Regions from separate parts of the Bacillus sp. DX3.1 genome, predicted to be linked through region 2. Evidence: a T-box and tRNA genes for the amino acid it is inferred to sense, from the RefSeq annotation. Region 2 holds a T-box; the other holds one or more tRNA genes.
What was found. The T-box of region 2 lies ahead of ileS (isoleucine--tRNA ligase). A T-box ahead of a tRNA ligase gene usually reads a tRNA of that ligase, here a tRNA-Ile.

Region 1 (9,379 bases), 1.8 Mb from region 2:
GTTGGCACCATCATAAACCCAACGACGATACCGGGACTAATCGCATTGAAAAACTGTAAGTCTGGAATAATAAGCTGTAAGCTAGGTGTTACAACCGTTAAAGCAAAAAAACCATATACAATTGTAGGAATGCCCGCTAATAGTTCCAACAATGACTTTAGTACTTTTCTTACAAAGCTTGAAGCATACTCATTTAAGAATATGGCACACCCCAATCCAATTGGAATCGCAACAACCATAGCAATGGTTGTTACAAGTACCGTTCCACATATGAGTGGTAACACACCAAACTTTGGATCTTCAAAAAAAGGTAACCATTCTTTCTCTGTGAAAAAAGAATAGATCGGTATTTCACGAAAAAACATGACTGTTTCATTCGCTAACGTAACAATAATTCCAATTGTTGTAACGATAGATACGCTAGCAATGATCTTTAATAGGAACGGAACCATTTGATTGATTCGCTGCGCTTTTTTTCTTTTGATTGTATTTCTTTCAATCAAATGTTGAACAGAAATTGTAATCTGACTCTTGTCATTACGAGCCAAAGATGAAAACCCCTTTCCATCTCGACATTATCTTTGTATTTCTGTTAACATTCGCAGCTGTTCATTATATTTGTATTGCGGTAACTTTACATAACCAACTTCTTCAACAAGCCTTCCCCCATGTCGCATCATAAATGATACATAATCTGCCACACCATTCTTATTTCGAATAGAAGCATGATTTACATAAGCATATAATGACCTGGACAGCGGTTTATATGTCCCAAATTGAATGGTTTCTTTTGTTGGCAATACACCGTTTACTTTTATTGCTTTTACTTTATCTCGATTCGCCATATAGTACGCATATCCAACAAATGCAATTGCATTTTGATCATGCATCACACCTTGAATGATTACTTGATCGTCTTCAGATAAAGAAACCGTTTTTGTAAGACGATTGTTTTGCAAGACGGTACTTTGAAAATAATCATATGTGCCTGAATCTACACCTGGTGCGTAAAATTGTACCTTTTCATGCGGCCATTTCGGATGAATATGTGACCATCGTTTCGTTTTTCCATTTTCGCTCCATAACAGGCGTAACTCTTCTATCGTCATATTATCTGCCCATGTGTTCTGACGATTCACGATCATTGTGAGACCATCATAAGCAATTTCAAACGGTGTATACAAAATAGATTTTTCTTTCATGAATTTCTTTTCGGCTTGTTTCATCGAGCGTGAAGCATTATTAATATCCACTTCACCTTTTCCAAAACGATGAAACCCTCCTCCTGTCCCAGATATACCAATAGAAATTTTTACACGTGGCTCTTTCTTTGTATATTCTTCTGCTACTGCTTCCATAATGGGGAAAACGGTTGAGGATCCATCAATCTTCACTTCCCCCATTCCATCAGTCGCATATGCGATAGGTAGACAAGAAAAAATAAAACATGTTGATACCACCAGAACCTTTATATGTTTCCTCGTGCATTTCACGCGTGTTTCCTCCTAGAAGTATCCTGAATAACAGGGTTACAAATATAAGAATAATGCCGAACTATTAATTCGGTTTTAATAGTTTGTAAAAGTTTTGTAAAGTTCAACATAGCGTACTACAATAAAACTTCTCATTTTCTATTTCAAAACTGCTGCGCTTACGCTATCGGCTTGTCCACCACTACTAAAATATATGCAAGAAATAAAAAAAAAGCACACTATCTTTTCAGATAGTGTGCCAAATTTATATATTTTTTACTCTTCTTCGTTCGCTTTTTTTCCTTTTTCTTCTTTTGGCGCTTCACCTGTTACTTCTTGTTTTTTCAAGTCGAAGTAGGCGTCTGTAATTTCACGACTAATTTTTTTATTAACTGGGTTTTGATCATTAGACAGCCAAGGAACAACAACCGAGAAAGCAATTTCAGGATCTGATGCAGGAGCATATCCAACGAACGTTAAGTTAAATGTTGTTGGTGATTGACCACCATTTCGCTCTCTAACAGTTTTATCTGGACCTGCATACGTAGCCTGCGCAGTTCCTGTTTTCCCAGCCGGATCATATGTCGCACCTGCAAAGCCACCATTACTGTAACCTGTACCATCACGTGTTTGCGTTACCATCTTAAATCCATCTTGAACTCGTTTAATGTAATCTGGGTTCATATCGATACGATTTAATATTTGCGGTTCCACAGACTGAACAACTTTGCCTATATCTTCTGGTTTCGTCGTTGGTTGGCGTACTTCTTTCAAAATTTGCGGCTTCATACGATATCCACCATTTGCAATTGTAGATACATATTGTGCTAATTGAAGCGGTGTATACGTATCGTACTGTCCAATCGCTAAATCAAGTAATTTACCAGCTTGTCCATTTATACCTTTTACACCTGCTACTTCATTAGGCAAATCGATTCCGGTTGGAACTCCTAAACCAAATTGACTAAAGTAATAACGCATTGTATCGAAATCCTTTTGTTTAACACTAAGCGAACCATTTGGAACATAATCTACGCCAGCCATATTCATAGCAATCTTAAACATGTATACGTTAGAGGATCGCTGAAGAGCTGTTAAATCATTAATTGCACCAAATGTTTTCCATGATTTCTTCACCTGAGTACCTTTGAATTTAATCGGTTCATCGACAAGCACGGATCCCGGTTGAATCGCATCCGTTTGATAACCCGTTAACACTGTTGCCCCTTTTACGGTAGAACCCATTTCATATGAGCTTGTCATCGTACCAAGTGCATAGTCTTTTATTTTCGTTTCTCCATCTTCATTGACAAACTGCTTTCCAGCCATCGATAATACTTCACCATTTTTCGGATTCATCATCACGACGAAAGCACGATCCATATAAGGAGCCGTTCCCATCGCTTTTGCTGCTTTCATTTCTTTTTCAATAATTTCTTCAACCTTTTTTTGAAGCTCCATATCAATCGTTAACGTTAAGTTATTACCACTTTGCCCTTTTGAAAGATACGTTGTTTCCAGAATATTACCGTCTTTATCTGTAATATTTTTCACTTCTGCCTTCGTACCATGAAGCGTATCCTCATATTGCTGCTCAATATAACTTTTACCAACGCGGTCGTTACGATTATAGTCTCGAACAAGATAATAACCTAACCGTTCTTTTGGTAAACCTTCATCTGAGCTTGTTACACCACCAAGTACCGTTCGGAACATATCATTATACGGGTAATTGCGATCCCAATCGACCGTCGTGTCCACGCCAGGTAGCGCTGCTAAATTTTCACTAACGACTGCATACTCTTCTGGTGTTACATCTTTTTTAATAATTTGCGGCGTCATCGCATATCCGCTATCCATCTTGCTCTTAATCGCAAGTACTTCTAAATCTGCAGGTGTTAATTCATTCAAATCTATTTCTGTGACGCGATTACGTTGACGCTCTGCCATTTGTTTATCATCAATTTTTTTCTCTTTAAATTCAGCTTCATCTTTCGCTGTAATTTTCGCTTTTGCTTCCTTTTCATGTAAAGAAATCCAATAGTCTTTTTTATCACGCTCTGTTAATTTATCTGGCGCTACTTCAATTAGCTTCGCAAGCTTTTTCGCTGTTTCTGAACGTTCTTCTGAAGTTGATCCCTTCATTCTTGTATACGTAATAGTACGAAGAGGAGTATTATCCACAACAGCACGACCGTATCTGTCAAAGATTTTCCCACGCGGGACCGGGTTACTTACCGTTAAGTTTTCCTTTCGCTCAACCTCATTTTTATAATCTTCACCATGTACAATTTGTACCATTCCTAGCTTTACAATAATCGCTGAGAACATTAAAAACACACACAAAAACAACACGTTTAGCCTAAACGGAACGTGGGTCTTCTTTTTTTTCTTTTTCTTACTCATACGAACCCCCCTCTACCAACAGCTATGTAATATGAAAGGGACACCTTATTACAGGTGTCCTCACTACTGTTTTACATGTCCTTTTATTCTAGCATAAAATTGCAGGGAAGTTAACCTTCTCGTTCGGTATGATTTAGTGTTGTTTCAGGGGCTGGAATACTTGTTCCATTCCTGTTTTGATCCCCATATTTGACATTTCTAACTGCAAAATAAATGAGGAAATGTCCAACTCCGAGAATACATAATAAAACCGGCAAACTTTTTTCTGGCGGAAAAAATGATACTGCACATAAAAAACTTAAAACCGAGCATATTCTTCCTCCATTTAACCATAGTTCACGAACAACAATATACTCGACACGCCACTCTTTTGCCTGCTTCGCTCTTCCAATCACATCATATGTCATGGATCCATATGGAACGAGTAGAATTGGATAAGCAATTGCGATACATGCTGCGTAAATGAGCAATTTTACATATGTAACTTGAAAAACAACTAAAAATACAACGGCGTATAAAATAATTCCGCCCAGCAAAATCGCTTTTTTTCTCCATTCCTTTTTTAACATACGAGCAACCAAATAGTAGCATACAAACGATACAGCTGAATTAACTAAGCTATACTTTCCTAAAGCAAACTCACTTCCTGATGCTAAATAGACGTATACGGAAATAACAAAGATGAAAGTTCCTTCTCTTAAGCCTTGAAAAAAGTGAGCAAGTGTAATTCTCCCCCAGTTTTTATCGTGCTTTCGCTCCTTTAACACTTGAACAATTTCATAGCGCCCTTCACATTCTCTTTTTGATAAAAAAAAGCTTATGACAATGGCAATTGTAAATAAGGTTAATGAAAGAACAAACACAACGGTATAGCCACTCCACTTATCCATACGCGAAATCATATATCCCGCTGCAATCGGCCCAATCATTCCAGAAAAGGATGTCAGTAGACCGAGAAAACCATTAAAAAAATCACGTGTTTCGGGCTCAGTAATTTCAAATGTAAGCAAATTAAATGCAAGCCAATAAAAACCATATCCAATTCCAAGAAGACTGCCAATTAATAAAATATATTGCGAGGCATGTGTTCCAGTTAGTAAAACAACAATAAAAAAAGCGGCTAATGTTCCTACACCGATTCGCAGTAAAATTGCACGATCAATCCGTTTTGCCAATTTTCCTGCAAGGAGAAATGTTAACGGCTGCATTACAACACTTGCCAAATTGTACAATCCAATATTCAAATAGTTTTGCGTTTGCTTCCATAAATAAATGTTAACAAACGTATTGGATAAGGAAATTGCTAACGTGTATAATCCCCCCATAACAAGTAACAATACTAAATCACGATTCACCTCAACATCGCCAATTACATGTTTCCACTTCATAGCTAACTCTCCTTTACTTCATGTTCTATTCTTCCAAAGACGAACACAATTATGTAAAAGAAAGTAAACAAAAAAGCTAGGAGAAAATGCCTCCTAGCTTTTTTAATATTCGTTTTAAAAAATTATAAAGCGATATTATTTAGCGTCTTGGTAACGTTTTTCAGCTGCGTTCCAGTCTACAACGTTCCAGAATGCACCGATGTAGTCAGGACGACGGTTTTGGTAATGTAAGTAGTAAGCATGTTCCCAAACATCTAAACCTACAACTAGAGCTTTACCTTCTGTTAAAGGTGAATCTTGGTTTGGTGTGCTAGTTACTTCTAATTCACCGTTGTTTACTACAAGCCAAGCCCAACCAGAGCCGAAGCGAGTTGCGCCAGCTTTAGCGAATTCTGCTTTGAATGCATCAAAGCTACCAAATTTCGCTTCAATTGCAGATGCAAGTTCACCTACTGGTTGTCCACCACCGTTAGGTGATAAGATTGTCCAGAAGAAAGAGTGGTTTGCATGTCCGCCACCATTGTTGCGTACTGCTGTACGAATTGCTTCAGGCACTTCGTTTAAATTTGTAACTAATTCTTCTACGCTTTTGCCAGCTAATTCTTCATGACCTTCTAATGCAGCGTTTAAGTTTGTTACGTAAGTATTGTGATGTTTTGTATGATGGATGTTCATCGTTTCTTTGTCGAAGTGAGGTTCTAAAGCATCATACGCATAAGGTAAATTTGGTAATTCATGTTTTGCCATTGTTACATTCCTCCCATTTATATGTATTGCCGAAAAATGACTTGGCATACGAATTCATTTTACCCCAATTATGATGGAGTGAAAACAAATTAAATCATGTTGCCTTGCTATCATTAACGTAGCAAATTTTCCATTTCTTTTCAAACAAAATGCTCAAACATTTCGTAAAAAAAGCTTCCTTCTACAAGGAAGCTTATTACCTATGTCATAAAAATTTGAAATGGACATGGACCCTGTAGGACTCGAACCTACGACCGGACGGTTATGAGCCGTCTGCTCTAACCAGCTGAGCTAAGGGTCCAAGAAATATGTATAGAGTAATTGAACCTAAATTCTCAACACTCTAATCAGCTGCGTTACACCGCAACAACTCCACAGGTAGAACTCGAACCTACGACCACTCCCTGTTTAACAGCCGATAGCTCTATCACTAAGCTACTGCGAAGTATATGGATAAGAAATGTAAGATAAATTTACCATATAAAAAAGAAAAGTGTCAATCGTATTTTCATCTTTCACGAACGGACACTTGGATCTAAGCTCCACATAAAGTCAAACTTTGATCAGTGGGGGACAAACTGCCCGTTAATGCGGGATAAATGAAAGTTCCACTGTATACCAGACATGATATAGCTTGTGATTCCTTAGATACGTAAGTTACAATGATTTTATACATTAGTGCATAATACACAACAAAGGAAGTGAATGTATGTCCATATTTACACAACTATTTAAAAGCTTATATTCGCCAAAAGATATGGCGCTTTTTCGTTTTCAAAAAATCGGGAAAACGATTCTTTACATAATGTTACTGTGCTTAATCGCTGCCGTACCACAGACTCTATCAACTGGAAGTGCTATTCAAGATCTTTTTAATGTTGTGAATCGAGCGATTGAAAAAGACATTCCTGATTTTAAAGTTGTGAATGGTGAGCTACAAGCAGATATTGACAAACCCATTGTAAAAGAAGATGGAAACTTCATTTTCGTATTTGATCCTAAAGCAACGGATACGAATGAATATACCAATCAACAAGGAATATTCATTTTGAAAAATAAGGTTGTAACTAATAATAATATCCAAACACAAACTTATTCTTATGACGAATTGGGAGGCATTACTTTTGAGAAAAAAGATGTTCAGGACATTGTTTCTTTTGTGGATAGTATCTATCCAATTCTTATATTCGTTATAGGAGCATTGATCTATCTCTTCCAATTATTCATATCTTTCCTTGGAGTTACATTATTAGCGTTTTTCGGCTCTGCGATGAGTGATCAACGTAAATTATCTTATAAGCAAACTTGGACATTAACTGCTTACAGCTATACAATTCCAACCGTCTTCTTTATGATTATGGACTTATTAAAAATAAATGTACTAGGAACACTCTTTATTTACACCGCTGTTATTCTAACCGTCCTTTATTTAATAATCAAAGAAATACCAAAACCAAAAGAAAAAGCTGAACTATAAAAAAATGCCATTTTGGCATTTTTTTTTTGGACAAGCATATATTTCTCAACAAAGGAGTGAGAAATATGAGGCGACTTGGTATGCTTTTATTTGTGTTAGTTCTTGGTTACGTTTTTTATTATGATATAAAAATTGGTACCTTACCGATGTTAAATACATACAAAAAAACGACTGCAGCTCAACCAGTAAAAAAAGAAAAAGAAACTTCAAAAAAAGAGATAGATACATCCTATAAAATGATTGAAGTAAAAACAGGTGATACCGTTTTATCAGTTACAGAAGCAATTAATAAGAAAAAAGTTCCTTCTATTGAAAAAGTAATCGATGATTTTAAACAGTTAAATAAAAATACGTCTGCTACTAAAATACAGATTGGGAAATCTTACAAATTCCCATTATATTAATGAACAATCACATAATCCTTGTCAATTGTATAAAACCGCTGATACAATAGTAAAAGTGAAACCGAGCAATTGGGTTTTAATTGTCTTATATCACATACAATATACTCGATATTAGGCTGTAAAATAAGAAACTTCTTTTATAAGGAGAGCGATCTATTCGTGAATGAAATGACTCATCGTACAAAAACACGTCCTGTTAAAGTCGGCAATTTAACAATTGGCGGTAATAATGAATTAATTATACAAAGTATGACAACAACAAAAACGCATGATGTAGAAGCAACAGTTGCTGAAATTAAACGTTTAGAAGAAGCCGGTTGTCAAGTTGTCCGCGTAGCCGTTCCAGACGAACGCGCAGCAAATGCAATTGCTGATATTAAAAAACAAATTAATATCCCGCTTGTTGCTGATATTCACTTTGATTATCGCCTAGCATTAAAGGCAATTGAAGGCGGTATTGATAAAGTACGTATTAACCCAGGTAATATTGGACGCCGCCATAAAGTTGAAGCGGTTGTAAATGCAGCAAAAGAACGCGGCATTCCGATTCGTATCGGCGTAAATGCTGGTTCATTAGAGCGTCATATTTTAGAAAAATATGGATATCCAACAGCTGATGGCATGGTAGAAAGTGCATTACATCACATTAAAATTTTAGAGGACTTAGATTTTCATGATATTATCGTATCAATGAAAGCATCCGATGTAAATTTAGCGATTGAAGCATATGAAAAAGCAGCACGTGCTTTCAATTATCCTCTGCACCTAGGTATTACAGAATCCGGAACACTATTTGCAGGAACAGTAAAGAGTGCCGCTGGTCTTGGGGCCATTTTAAGTAAAGGTATCGGGAACACACTACGCATTTCATTAAGCGCTGATCCCGTTGAAGAAGTAAAAGTAGCACGCGAACTATTAAAATCATTCGGCCTTGCATCTAATGCCGCTACACTAATTTCTTGCCCAACTTGCGGTCGTATTGAAATTGACCTTATTAGCATTGCAAATGAAGTCGAGGAATACATCTCCACACTTAAAGTACCAATTAAAGTTGCTGTACTTGGCTGCGCTGTAAACGGACCTGGTGAAGCTCGTGAAGCTGACATCGGTATCGCAGGCGCGCGCGGAGAAGGTCTATTATTCCGTAAAGGGAAAGTTGTTCGAAAAGTACCAGAAGAAACAATGGTAGAAGAACTGAAAAAAGAAATCGATGTCATCGCTGCAGAAATGGCTGCAAATCTTGAAAAAGAAAAACAAGAAAAATAATAAAAAGCTTGTCAGTTATTAAACTGACAAGCTTTTTATTTTGCACATTTCGGACAACGTCCATATATCTCAAACTTATGTCCTGTTACTTCATAGCCCGTAAAGTCTTTATTCATAAACTCCATTGGACATGATGTAATTTCTTTCGTACCACCGCAATCTAAACAAATGAAGTGATGGTGATGTTCCATAACAGAACATGTAAAGCGAAAATGTTTC
Region 2 (9,379 bases):
AAAATCTGCTTGCAATTAGTTGAAACAATGCCTTTTGTAAGTAGAGGATTTCTCGCTCTAGCCGATATATATCGAAGTCAAGAAAGGTTTAAAGAAGCCATTAATATGTTAGAGAAAGGGCTTACACATCATCCACATGAAAATGCAATCTATCTGGCTTTAGCAGCTTCCTATCATCAAGATGGAAGAACAGAAAAGGCAGAAGAACTAACGCATCATGTTCTATCCTTTGACCCCTCAGATTTATTAGTACGTTACAATCATGCATGTTATTTAGCGATGTTAAACCGAAATGAAGAAGCAAAAGCAGAGCTTGAAACGGTACTGCAGGAGGACGAAACAGGACTTTTTGCAGAGCTTGCAGAAGAAGATGAAGATTTGAGTGAAGTGTGGGGGGCTGTGAAGAGATGATTGATTTTTAAATTATGTATAAATAGCAATATAAAGTGAAACGTTTCTCAGTGGGATTCTTCATTCCCACTGAGAATGAGCTCTCACCAATCAAGCAACTTTCAGGTGGGAATATTACTGCTCGTTAGTGCGGGAGAAAAATATATTTTTCGAATTGATTGACAATCGGTAGTGAGATGGAATAAAATAACTGTTAATAAAAGTATACAAATCTGAAGACGAGAAAGAGTAAAATATCGTGCTGTTCTCCAGAGAGCCGGTGCAGTGCTGAAAACCGGTGTGCAGTCTTTATTTGAAAATCATCTCCGAGGAGCCGTGGCTGAATCGAGTAAGCTCGGACGGATGTCTACCGTTACAAAGAACACGTATGTTAGTACGTTGCTAAGTGCTATTGATGATAACATCAATTGAACTAGGGTGGTAACGCGGGTAAACCCGTCCCTATCATTAGGGACGGGTTTTTTGTGTGCTTTTAAACATTTCAAAGGAGTGATTGTACATGGAAAAGGTAGATGTAAAAGAATCAGCTGTAGGGAGAGAAACACGAATTCGCAAGCAGTGGAACGAACAGAATATCTTTGAACAATCGATTCGAAATCGTGAAGGCGCACAATCTTTCGTTTTTTATGAAGGGCCGCCAACTGCAAATGGATTGCCACATGTTGGCCATGCACTCGGACGGACAATTAAAGATTTAGTAGCTAGATATAAAACGATGACTGGGTATAAAGTACTTCGTAAAGCGGGCTGGGATACACATGGGTTACCAGTTGAATTAGGAGTTGAAAAGCAGCTTGGCATTTCTGGTAAGCATGAAATTGAAGAATACGGAATTGAACCGTTTATTCAAAAATGTAAAGAAAGTGTATTTACGTATGAAAAGCAGTGGCGCGAATTTACTGAGAGCATTGGATATTGGGTCGATATGGATGAGCCGTATGTTACTTTAAAAAATTCGTATATCGAAAGTGTATGGCATATTCTTGGAACGATTCATGAAAAGGGCTTGTTATATAAAGGGCATCGCGTTTCTCCATATTGCCCGAGTTGTCAAACATCATTAAGTTCACATGAAGTGGCGCAAGGGTATAAAACCGTAAAGGATTTAAGTGCAACTGTAAAGTTTAAACTTGTAGATCGTGAAAATGAATATTTTCTTGGCTGGACGACAACCCCGTGGACACTTCCGGCCAATGTAGCACTTGCTGTACATCCAGATATGGACTATGTACGAGCGCAACAAGGTGATTCTGTTTACATTGTTGCGAAAGAACGTGTAAACGGTGTGTTAAAACAAGACTATAAAGTATTATCTGTTCATAAAGGTACAGAACTACTAGAACTTTCCTATCATCCACCATTTCATATGGACGAAGTTACGAATGGTTATCGTGTAATTAGTGCGGGCTTTGTTACAGGGGACAGTGGTACAGGACTTGTTCATATCGCGCCAGCTTATGGAGAAGACGACTATAAAGTTGTACAAGAACATGGCTTATCATTCCTTCATGTTGTGGATGAAAAGGGTGAGTATACTGCAGCTGTTCCATTCTTACAAGGGAAATTTGTGAAAGAGTGTGATGTTGATATTGTCCGTTATTTAGCTCAGGGAGGCTTGCTATATCATAAAGAGAAATATGAACATAGTTATCCGCATTGTTGGCGCTGTGATTCGCCACTACTTTATTATGCAGGAGAAAGCTGGTTCATTCGGACAACTGCAATCAAAGAAACGTTTTTAAAAAATAATGATGAAGTTACATGGCATCCAGAACATATGAAATACGGAAGATTTGGGAACTTTTTAGAAAATATGGTGGACTGGAATATTAGCCGAAAACGATACTGGGGAACACCGCTAAATGTATGGGAATGCGAAAGCTGTGATCATCAATTTGCGCCGAAGAGCATAGATGAATTAAGAAAGAACAGCGCGGGGCATACAGCAGAAAATTTAGAGCTGCATAAACCATATGTAGATGAAGTAAAGGTATGTTGTGAAAAATGCGGTAGCTTGATGGTTCGTACTCCAGAAGTAATCGATGTTTGGTTTGATAGCGGTTCGATGCCGTTTGCACAGTATCATTATCCATTTGAAAATAAAGAACTTTTTGAGGAACAATTTCCAGCCGATATAATTGCTGAAGGTGTTGACCAAACACGTGGTTGGTTTTATAGCCTATTAGCAGTAGCTGCCTTATACACTGGAAAAGTACCATACAAACGTGTATTATCTCTTGGGCATGTGCTAGATGAACAAGGACAGAAAATGTCAAAAAGTAAAGGGAATGCATTAGACCCAGTGGACTTAGTCGAGAAATTTGGTGCAGATGCACTAAGGTGGGCTCTTCTCGTTGATAGTGCACCTTGGAATGCAAAGCGTTTTTCAGAACGAACAGTGCAAGAGGCGAAATCAAAGATGGTCGATACACTCGTGAATGTGTATAGCTTCTATGTGTTATATGCGAATTTAGACAAATACGATCCGAAGAAAAAGTATGAAACGAAGCGAACGAAATTAGATGAATGGGTACTTTCACGTCTCAATAGTACGACGAAAAAAGTAAGAGAAGCGTTAGAAGCATATCAATTTACAAATGCAGCGAGGGAAATGGCAGTACTGGTCGATGAAGTGAGTAATTGGTATGTAAGACGTTCGCGCAATCGTTTTTGGGAATCTGGAATGAATGCCGAAAAAGCAGCAGCCTATGAAACGTTACATGAAGTACTCGTCACATTGAGCAAATTACTTGCTCCATTTATACCGTTTGTAGCGGAAGACATTCATTATAATTTAGAAGGTAGCAGTGTCCATGTAGCGGATTATCCAGTGCAGGACGAAACGTTGATACATGTAAAGTTAGAACAGGAGATGGCAGCTGTTTTACAAGTTGTCGAGCTTGGACGCAGTAACCGAAATCAGCATGCATTAAAAGTAAAGCAGCCATTAGCGGAACTAGTATTACTCGAGCATCATGAGCAGAAAGTGGACTGGGAATCCTATCGTGATATCGTCATGGATGAACTGAACGTAAAAGAATTTCATGTAGAATTAGATGAAACAAAGTATACATCGTACCAATTAAAGTTGAATTTTAAGACGGCAGGACCGAAATTTGGAAAGAGCGTCAATGCAGTAAATCAATGGCTAAAACAATTATCTCAAGAGGAAGTACAAAACTTCGTTTCAACTGAGAAAGTACTGCACAAGCTTACATCAGGGGAAGAAATTGTAGTAACACTTGAAGATGTATTAGTAGAAAAAGTACCGAAAGCAGGATTTTCTAACGCTACAAATGGAAAATATACAGTTATGTTAGATACGAATGTTACAGATGAATTGTTCCAAGAAGGAGTGGCACGTGAATTTATTCGAGCTGTTCAAGAGTACCGAAAACAGTTGAATTTACCAGTTAACTTGCGAGTAGATGTTATTGTTGACACAGATGATGAATTACAAAACACGTTAACGAAGCATAAAGAATTATTAGAAGAAAACCTTTTAGTAAAGCAATTTACATTCCATGCATTATTAAAAGAGGATGATGAAATTTCTTTAGGTGAGAAAAAGGTTCGGATTAAGTTAAGCCCAGCTAGCTAAATCTAAAAAATAGTATGTAAATGGAAAGTTCGAATGTTATATGATTCGAACTTTCTTTACTGTAGTATGTTGACCATAAAATTATCTTTTTAATAGTTTAGTAGCGTACTATCCAGTTATCTTTCTCATAATCCATTCTATAGGTCCTCTAGAAAATTTCTCTCGCCACAAAAAACTAAACAATACACTAAAAATGAAAAAGCAAGTAGCGAACGTTAAAACAAAAACTAAAGACTGATTTTCAAGTTTGTTTAAGAGAATCAATGTTCCTATACCTAAAATTACATGGCTCACATAATGAGTTAAAGTTAACTGTCCCGTTTTAATAAGGGTTGTAATAAACCAATTTTTTTCATACTTTTCAGTAATGTATAAGCAAAGTATTAAGGGTATTAAAGCAGATCCTGTAGCAGATAAGATGTATAAAACATTCGGTAAAATAGGTCCTGTATTGAATAAAAAGGTGGAAGCTTCCTTTCCGATATAGGGGATAAAAAAATGAGTGAATGCTTTTGACAACAATTCAGTAGTTGCTGTAATCATTAGGCTCATTATTAGTAGTTTGTTTCTAATTTTATTATTATGAAGATCCATTCGCCCAATCAACATACCAATCAAGAAGAAAGAGAACCATGGAAAAATGGGGTGGTAGCCGTTAAAGAATAAGTTACGAAGAAATCCTTTTAAGGACCAAAAATCTATATAGTTGATAAATGGAATTGGACCTCCCCAGCCTTCAAAGGAATTAAATGTTAATTGAAGATATTGTGCAGTTAGTAAAATGATGATAGACAACCAGAGTAACAACCTTTTATTAACTGTAATTAATAAGGCTGCAATAAAAAGATAAACACCATAGTAGTGTAGTATATCACCGGTCCAGTCGATTACATATAACAATAACCCTAAAACAAACAAGAACAGTGACCGTTTCCATATCATTTTTCGACTCTTCATAATTTGTGTTTGATCATGACTAGCGACAGATGATCTAGTCATGAGGGAAATCCCTATACCAGCAAGTATGACAAATAAAGCAGAAGCGCGGCCCTCAAATAGTGACATAAAAGTTATTAACCATGGAGGGCCATTACCTTCAGCCCCCGTTATCACCATAAAATTGACAATCAGCATCCCAAACATGGCCCATGCTCTGGCAAAATCTAAACCAGAAATTCGTTTTTTAACTTCCATGGGGATTACGTCCTTTAAATATACTATGCACAGCTTCAATCCATATTTGCTTATAATCCATGTGTCTATCAAACATCATGAAATTCCCTATATTATCAAGTACCAATGCAAGTACATGTGCTTTTGAGGTTAGGTTATCATTTACAATAAGTTGTAATGAGCCTGCTTTATTAAGGAGAGCTTCAAAACCATTTAAATATTCTCTTTGTATGGCAAGTAGTCGCTCGCTGTACATGTTATTTCTAGATGCGAGTAACATGTATTCTTGTAAGACGCGATTAAAATGAGGGTCCTTATTCTGTTCGTCAATCATGTTCAAACCAATTTTAATACATTTCTCAATAAAGTTATCCTGTGTAAATTCTTCCGTTTTAAAGAATGTTGAAAATTGAATTGCCTGACATAGTTCATCAAAGACACCTTCAATTAATGCATCTTTGGATTTAAAGTAATAATAAATAGAAGGTTTTGCTATCCCGACTTCCTCGGCAATCATTGTGTATGTTGTCTTGGCAATCCCGTGCTTTGCAAATAAACGATAACTTGCCCCGATTATTGAAGAAAGAGTTTCCTCACTTTTACTCATCATGAATCCTCCTACAATATAAGATTATATTCAGAGTATCATTCCTTATTATATTTTTCAACCTATCGTTAGGTAAAAAATAGCCTATTTTTTATTTAGTCCATATTCATTATTATTGGTTTTATTGCATAACTGAAACCATAAATTTCAAATTAATACTCATAGCGAATAATATCTTTCGAAAGTATTTATCGTTTTCATACTAAAATGTTGAGAAAATATTACTTTACTTATTTATATAAAAAAGAGAAAGGTAATATAATCACTCTTATAGAATTACTCGTACATTCAAAATTTATTTAAGAGAGTGGAGAGTGATTCTATTGTTCAAAAAAAGAGTTGTAGCAATTGCTACGGCAATCCCGTTAGTTTTTGGCGCGATATCTACTGCTTCAGCGGTAGAAGAAACACAGGTAAAGATAGAGAGGTTTTCACCTCAAGGAAAAGCAATGGACTATTTAAAAGTAAATGCTACGCAGTACTCGTTGAAAGCCGATTTATCAGATTTACAGTATGTTTCTACTACTGAAACACAGGTAGCATCTTATGTAAGGTTTCAACAAGTAGTAAATGGTGCTCCTGTATTTTCGAGGCAAGTAACAGTTACACTAAGTGGAGAAGGGAATGGATTACTTGCGGTTTCTGATTATCAGCCTGTTCAAAATGTGAAAGAAATAAAGCAAAAGATTAGTGAAAAAGAAGCAGAACAGAAATCACAATCATATGTTGCTGGAGTAGAAACTGAAAAAAATTTATGGGCGCCAACGATGCAAGAATTTGGATATATCATTGAGGAAGGAGTTGCAATTCCCGTATATCGCGTTGTAGTCCATGCTAATGAACCATTCGGTGCGTGGGAAACATTTATTGATGCGGAAAGTGGGAAATTGATTAAAAAGGTAGATATAAACCGTAAAGCGGAAGGAACAGGTAAAGTATTTTTGCCAAATCCTGTAGTATCAAGTGGTAGTTTAACTGGATTGAAGGATAATAATGATGCAGATTCAGCAGCATTAAATAATCAATTAAAAACAGTTACTTTAAAAGGTTTAAACGGTACAGGCTTTTTAGTTGGAGATTATGTAACGATTTCTTCAAAAGCAAATACGAAATCTACATCCCTCCAATTTAATTACACGCGTTCTAATGATAGCTTTGAAGATGTTATGTCATACTACCATATTGATACTTTACAACGTTATATACAACAAATAGGTTTTAAAAATATTAACAATCGATCTATTAAAGTAAATGTGAATGGAACGAAAGCTGATAATTCTTTCTATTCTCCTTCAACTAAGGCGTTAACATTTGGTACTGGTGGAGTAGATGATGCAGAGGATGCTGGAATCATCGCGCATGAATATGGGCACTCCATTCAAGATAATCAAGTACCAGGCTTCGGAAATTCTGCAGAAGGCGGGGCAATGGGAGAAGGATTTGGAGATTTCTTAGGTGCAACTTATGAGGATGCTGTATCAACGACAGGGTATGGAAAAGCGTGCATTGGAGAATGGGATGCGGCTTCATACTCTAGTTCGAACCCAACATGTCTGCGGCGATTAGATAACAATAAAGTATATCCAAAAGATATTGAAAATGAAGTACATGCAGACGGGGAAATTTGGGCACAAGGCCAGTACGAAATGGCACAAGCTTTCGGGCGTGATATTGCAACGAAAATTATTTTACAATCACATTGGTCACTTACTCCAAATGCCACATTTCGTGATGGTGCCAAGGCAATTAAACAAGCGGATGCTCTTCTTTACGGGGGACAACATGCAGCTGAAATTGATCGAATTTGGGCAGCAAGGGGAATTAGTACGAATTAGGAATACCACTGAATCATCATGAAAAACCCAACATAATTGATGCTATGTTGGGTTTTTTGATGAATATTGTTGTTTACCAAAAAATATATTTATAATTTTCTATAAGTGTAGGAAATTTACAGATTAGTAGCCATTAAATTTTTATCCATTAAGAATGCGATATAATCCGTAATAATAATTTGATTTCTGGCATTGGGTACTCTGTATCACCGTGAATATTTAGTGTCATAAGGCCAGAGAGAACTGTAAAGTAGCAGGAAATGAGATTACGAGGATTACCCTCAGCAAATACGCCTAATTTTTGCCCCTCTATGAATAATGGCTCCAATTTATCGACATAAACTTCCATAGAATATTGTTTGAGCAGTACTTTAGCTTCTTCGGGTACTTCATCTGATGTGCGAGCCTGATGAATTAGCATGAAACCAAGTTGATTTTCTTCATCGAGTATATGCTGAGTTAAAGCTTTTATTTTATCCATTGGTGATCCTGGTAGATGATAGAAGCATAGGCCATCAATTGATTCTTTCATTGCCCGTTGAACGAGTGTAGTGAAAAGTTCATCCTTTGATTTAAAATAGCGATAGAGAAGACCTGGGCTGATATTTGCTTCAGTAGCAATCATAATCATTTTCGTTCCGTTGATGCCCCGGCGTGCGAAGACTTTAAGGGCAGATTCCATAATTTGTTCCTTTCGCTCATTACGAATCTGTTGTAACTGATCTTCATTTAAAGGTGACAATAGGATTTCTCCTCTCCGTAGTAGTATTTTCTAATGACTGAAGAAACAATTGTGATTTATTTTTCAAGAGCTGATGTATTTTCGAGAAAAGACCTCTACTCAAAATAATTACTGACTTACTGACTTGAAAGCTGTCTGAGAGAAGGTAGGAACAATTTGATCTAATACGTCCTCTAATGGTTGACCATAGGTTAGTAAAAGCTCATGGAGGAAGTGATGCCCTTCATTAGATGAAGTGAGAATGGTCTGTACCATTTTTGGATTAAAGATAGTATGTGGGGAGATCGTCAATGAATTTACTGCCCAATACAGTCCATATAGTTCGAAATTTCGCTCGGTTGTTGCATATTTAAGATATAAATCCATATATTTTTGGCCAAAAGAAATTCCTTTCAATTGCTGTGAACTTACATATTCGACACCTTTCCACTGCAAATCAGTAGCACAATTGAGCCACCAAGCTGGCTCGATCACATCTTGCATTTTTTTGAGAACTCTTTGTTCAAAATGGGGAGTAGGATTATTTTGTTGTTCTTGCAAACAGGATTCGAGTACTTTTACTTCAATTGCAGCAACGGTCATTCCCTGACCAAAAATTGGGTCGTAAATACAGAATGCGTCTCCCAAAACTAATAATCCAGCTGGCCATCGGTGCATTTGTTCAAAGTGATGACGAAACAGTTCTGGAACGTGATAACTTCGAGGAGAGGATATTGGTTCAAACCCTTGCAAGATTTCGCCGATTATCGGACTTGGGAGCTCAGTAATAGCCTGTTCAAAGTCTTCGGCATTTGTAGGAGGATAATGTCCACCTGGACGATAAAGTAATACCTCAGCTACATTATTTTCAATAAAGGAAAATACTCCTGTAAAAGTTTCGTTAGCGGGCTGCCCTGCAATATTAATTGTATCCCATTTTTTTGTAAGATGTGATAGATGGGAAGGAACCTTATAACGACGGGTACTATATCCAAGAGAGACTTTCAAACGTTCTGAATCTGGTACATCAT

Region 1: it encodes a tRNA-Ile, which carries the amino acid that the T-box ahead of ileS (isoleucine--tRNA ligase) is inferred to sense. The anticodon was not compared.

What each region holds. Positions count from the first base shown of each region.
Region 1 is NZ_CP128153.1:3,981,744-3,991,122, forward strand. Features, by position in the region: gene pstC (phosphate ABC transporter permease subunit PstC) at 1-548, opposite strand, end outside; gene QRE67_RS19975 (PstS family phosphate ABC transporter substrate-binding protein) at 576-1,493, opposite strand; gene QRE67_RS19980 (peptidoglycan D,D-transpeptidase FtsI family protein) at 1,749-3,878, opposite strand; gene QRE67_RS19985 (MFS transporter) at 3,989-5,266, opposite strand; gene sodA (superoxide dismutase [Mn]) at 5,402-6,013, opposite strand; tRNA gene QRE67_RS19995 (tRNA-Ile) at 6,241-6,314, opposite strand; gene QRE67_RS20000 (DUF1189 domain-containing protein) at 6,723-7,490, shown strand; gene yqfZ (protein YqfZ) at 7,556-7,894, shown strand; gene ispG (flavodoxin-dependent (E)-4-hydroxy-3-methylbut-2-enyl-diphosphate synthase) at 8,063-9,160, shown strand; gene QRE67_RS20015 (Fur family transcriptional regulator) at 9,196-9,379, opposite strand, start outside.
Region 2 is NZ_CP128153.1:2,133,132-2,142,510, forward strand. Features, by position in the region: gene QRE67_RS10330 (bacteriocin-processing peptidase family protein) at 1-411, shown strand, start outside; T-box leader at 618-857, shown strand; gene ileS (isoleucine--tRNA ligase) at 911-4,012, shown strand; gene QRE67_RS10340 (DUF418 domain-containing protein) at 4,121-5,206, opposite strand; gene QRE67_RS10345 (TetR/AcrR family transcriptional regulator) at 5,196-5,792, opposite strand; gene QRE67_RS10350 (M36 family metallopeptidase) at 6,116-7,627, shown strand; gene QRE67_RS10355 (TetR/AcrR family transcriptional regulator) at 7,776-8,369, opposite strand; gene QRE67_RS10360 (NAD(P)/FAD-dependent oxidoreductase) at 8,478-9,379, opposite strand, start outside.